2 regions of the Polaribacter sp. ALD11 genome follow, and region 1 is predicted to be linked to the other one. Evidence: riboswitches for the same ligand, from Rfam matches in the RefSeq annotation. Region 1 holds a riboswitch; the other holds the start of a gene.
What was found. Region 1 has a riboswitch for thiamine pyrophosphate ahead of CW731_RS08870 (TonB-dependent receptor). Riboswitches for the same ligand answer to the same signal wherever they lie in the genome.
Positions count from the first base shown of each region.

Region 2: it holds a riboswitch for thiamine pyrophosphate, as region 1 does, so the genes downstream of both, thiS (sulfur carrier protein ThiS) here and CW731_RS08870 (TonB-dependent receptor) in region 1, are expected to answer to the same signal.

Region 1 is NZ_CP025119.1:1,980,050-1,982,456, forward strand. It holds gene arfB (alternative ribosome rescue aminoacyl-tRNA hydrolase ArfB) at 1-401, shown strand, start outside; TPP riboswitch at 586-676, shown strand; gene CW731_RS08870 (TonB-dependent receptor) at 812-2,407, shown strand, end outside.
Region 2 is NZ_CP025119.1:435,587-437,993, forward strand. It holds gene CW731_RS01785 (Crp/Fnr family transcriptional regulator) at 1-31, shown strand, start outside; gene CW731_RS01790 (NAD(P)H-dependent oxidoreductase) at 94-672, shown strand; TPP riboswitch at 826-920, shown strand; partial or broken gene thiS (sulfur carrier protein ThiS) at 967-1,173, shown strand; gene thiC (phosphomethylpyrimidine synthase ThiC) at 1,223-2,407, shown strand, end outside.

The DNA.
Region 1 (2,407 bases):
ATTCAGAAATCCTCTTAAAAGAATTAAAATTTAAAGCAACTAGAAGCTCTGGTGCTGGCGGGCAACATGTAAATAAAACGTCTTCTAAGATTGAATTAAGTTTCGATTTAGAGAATTCACTTGCGCTTTCTGAAAACGAAATAATACTTCTAAAGGCGAAACTTTCATCAAAACTAACAAAAGAAAATGTACTCATTCTTTTTTGTGAAGAGACACGTTCTCAACACAGAAATAAGGAGCTTGCCATTAAACGTTTTTTAGAGTTGATAAGAACAAATTTAATTCGTCCTAAAAAAAGAAGGAAAACAAAACCTAGTAAAGGTGCTATGAAAAGGAGAGTTGAAACTAAAAAAAGAACTTCTGTTAAAAAAGCCCTTAGAAAGAAACCAAAATTCGATTAAAAATAAAACTTATTTCAGAAAAACAAAAAATTCTCAAACAAGTTTAGCCCTGATTGAACGGTTTGTTTGAGCTCTTTTTTATTCCTTTTTAGGATAAAAAAAGCGAGTAGTGAAAGCAGGAAATAGCTACTAAAAAAACACGTTTGTTGTTCCCTATTCCAAAAATCCAAATTACCTTTGCAGCGTTCTCATAAAGGGGTGCTTTAAAAAGCTGAGATCATACCCAATGAACCTAGAACAGATAATGCTGTTTAGGGATTACGAACGTTAATGAAACATGGTAATAGCTGTTTTTAGTGAGTACTGAAAAAGCCCTGTTTTTTTCAATTTACATTAACGTTCAAAACTAATTATTCAATATTAAATACAAGAATAATTACCTCTTTTTATTCGTTTTAAAAATTTTTAAAATGAAAAAAATTACTATTTTTTTATTCTTGCTAGTAAGTGCACTTGCAAACGCCCAATCCTTTACCTTTTCAGGAAAAGTTGTAGATGAAAATGAAAAATATTTAACTGGAGCTTCTGTTTTTGTTAAAGAACTTAAAAAAGGGACATCAACTAATATTGATGGAAACTTTAGCATTAACTTAAAGAAAGGAACCTATACAGTTGAAGTTTCTTTTTTAGGTTATAAAACCATTTCAAAGAAAATTATTATTTCTCAAGATGAAGAATATATCATTCAATTAAAGCCAGATTCTACCGTTTTAGAGGAAGTATTGGTTTCTGCAGTTCGTGTAAATGCAGATGTGCCTGTTACGTTTTCTAACTTGTCTAAAAAAGAGATTGCAAAACGTAATTTAGGGCAAGATATTCCTGTTTTACTAAATTATATGCCTTCTGTGGTTTCGTCTTCAGATGCTGGTGCTGGTGTTGGTTATACCTACATGAGTGTACGTGGTTCTAACGGTGAGCGTATTAATGTTACCGTAAACGGAATTCCTTATAATGATGCTGAAAGTCATGGTTCTTTTTGGGTAAATTTAGGCGATTTTGCTTCTTCTACTCAGAATTTACAATTGCAACGTGGTGTTGGTACATCTACCAACGGTTCTGGTGCTTTTGGTGCAAGTTTAAACATTTTAACAGATGCTGTTTCGGAAGATGCTTTTGCTGAAATCTCAAATTCTTTTGGTTCTTACGGAACAAGAAAACATACCGTAAAATTTAGTACAGGGAAGTTAAATGATCATATTGAGGTTGCTGGGCGTTTGTCTAATATTTATTCAGACGGTTACGTAGACAGAGCTTTTTCAGATTTAAAATCGTACTATTTGCAAGCTAGCTATACCGATGAAAATACGCTCATAAAAGCCATTACTTTTGGTGGTAAGGAGAGAACGTACCAAGCTTGGGAAGGTTTAACAGCAGGTCAATTAAAAGAAGACAGAAAACAAAACCCATATACGTACGAGAATGAAGTTGATAATTTCGAACAGAATCATTATCAATTGCATTGGAACGAAAAATTGAACGATAATTGGTCTACAAACGTTGCTTTAAACTATACAAAAGGTTCAGGATATTTTGAGCAATTTAAAGCAGATACAGAAGTAATTAGTGATTTAGACAAAGACGGTACATTAGATTTTGATAACTACAACGGCATTCTTTCTGGAACAAAGATAAAAACTGTAGATAACGATGACGGAAGCACTTCTTTAATACCGATTACAGATGCAATTGTAAGACGCTGGTTAGATAACGATTTTTACGTTTTTAATTTCAATACAAATTACAAAACGGACAAACTGAATTTGATTTCAGGAATTTCTTATTCTAATTATACAGGAGATCATTTTGGTGAAGTAATTTGGGGGAAAGAATTTACAGATACAGCAAATATTAGAGATCGTTATTATTTTTCTGATGCTAAAAAAACAGATTTTTCTGTTTTTGCAAAAGCAACGTTCGATATCAGCGAAAAACTATCTGGTTATTTAGACTTACAAGGACGTTTTGTAAATTATAAAACCAAAGGAATTACTTCTAAAAGAGCACCG
Region 2 (2,407 bases), 1.5 Mb from region 1:
AAGTCGCATAAGAAAGTCTATCTCTAATTAGACAAATGTCCTTTCTAAGTAATTTAACCCTGCCGTTCTTTGTAAAAAAATAAAGAACAAATTATGAAGCAAGTTTTAATAATTAATGGGCATCCTAATAAGCAGAGTTATAATTATGCATTATCAGAAGCTTATTTAAAAGGTGCAAGTAAGACTAATTCAATCTTAACCCAAATTAATATAATAGATTTAGACTTTAATCCTAACCTAATGTTTGGATATCAAAAAAGAACAGAATTAGAGCCTGATTTACTTGATGCTATAGAAAAAATAAAAAAAGCAGATCATATCGTATGGGTATTTCCAATGTGGTGGTATGGTTACCCTGCACTAATGAAAGGCTTTATTGATCGTACATTTTTACCAGGTATCACCTTTGAATTTATTAAAGGAAAAGCATTACCAAAAAAATTATTGAAAGGAAAAACAGGAAGAATTATTATTACAGCAGATACTCCTAAATGGTATGATTATTTGTTTATGAAAAGCCCTGTAATAAATCAATTTAAAAAAGGAACCTTAAATTTTTGTGGAATTAATCCTGTTAAGGTTACATATATTTCACCCGTTAAAGATTCAAATATTAACTATAGAGAGAAATGGTTAGAAAAAATATCATTATTAGGAGAAACACTTAAGTAATTAGCACAACAAGTGTATAAGAAAACAAATGCTTTTGTGCTGAATTGAAAGAGCTGTGTTCGTTTTTAAAATTACCAATTATTAATTACAATGTTTTTATAATTAAATAACTTAAAACTTCTTTTATCTTTAAATAATACAATACATTTGTAAAGTAAACTTTAGGAGTAGCTATTAAATTAGTTTGAGAAAAATCCTTAGAACCTGATTTGGTTAATACCAACGTAGGAAAAAGTTGCTTAGATTTAGTTATACAAAAACTACCTCTCTACGGTTTACAGTAAATATTTTAAAAATATGATTACTATAAAAGTAAACCAAGAAAATCATCAATTTTCAGAAACTTTAGCGTTAGCAGAATTAATTCGTTTTTTAGAAATAAAGACGAACGGAATTGCTGTTGCTATAAATGGCAGTGTAGTTAAAAAAAGCGATTGGTCTTTACGGTTACTTCAAAATAGTGATGAAGTTTTAATTATTAAATCCACACAAGGTGGTTAATAGTTAAACATTTTAAAAAACAAACTATTTAATTGATCTAACTATAATTATGAAGAGCAAAGACACCGCACCAAAGCAAGACGGCATTACAAGACATCCGTTTCCTAATTCTACAAAAGTGTATGTATCAGGTAAAATTCATCCACAGATTAAAGTCGCAATGCGAGAAATTGCATTAAGCGATACTACAGATTCTATGACGAAAAAGAAAACGCCAAATGAACCTGTAACTGTATATGATACTTCTGGGCCTTACACAGATCCTAACAAAGAAATTAACGTTCATGCAGGAATCGAAAGAATTCGTGAACAATGGATTTTAGACAGAAGAAACGTAGAACAATTAGATTCTTTTTCTTCGGAATATTGCAACGAGCGTTTAAACGATAAGAGTTTAGACCACATGCGTTTTGCCTTATTAAAGAAGCCTTTAAGAGCAAAAAAAGGACAAAACGTTACGCAATTACATTACGCAAAACAAGGTATGATTACTCCAGAAATGGAATACATCGCTATTCGAGAGAACCAACGAATTGATGAAATGACAGAGATTAGAAAGCAGCACAAAGGCGAGCACTTTGGCGCTTCTATTCCAGATAAAATTACAGCCGAATTTGTACGTTCAGAAGTAGCGAGAGGTCGTGCGGTAATTCCTTCAAATATCAATCATCCAGAAGCAGAACCTATGATTTTAGGTAGAAACTTCTTGGTAAAAATCAATGCAAATATTGGTAACTCTGCTGTAACTTCATCTATCGAAGAAGAAGTAGAAAAAGCAGTTTGGGCATGTCGTTGGGGAGCAGATAATATTATGGATTTATCTACAGGAGAAAATATTCATGAAACACGCGAGTGGATTGTTCGTAATTCCCCCGTGCCAATTGGTACCGTACCAATTTACCAAGCTTTAGAAAAGGTAAACGGAGTTGCAGAAGATTTAACGTGGGAAATTTTCCGTGATACGTTAATTGAGCAAGCAGAACAAGGAGTAGATTATTTTACCATTCACGCAGGTGTTTTGTTGCGTTACGTACCAATGACCGCAAAACGTGTTACAGGTATTGTTTCTCGTGGCGGTTCTATCATGGCAAAATGGTGTTTGGCGCATCATAAAGAAAGCTTTTTATACACACATTTCGAAGATATTTGTGAGATTTTAAAACAATACGATGTTGCCTTTTCTTTAGGCGATGGTTTACGTCCGGGTTCTGTTGCAGATGCAAATGACGAAGCG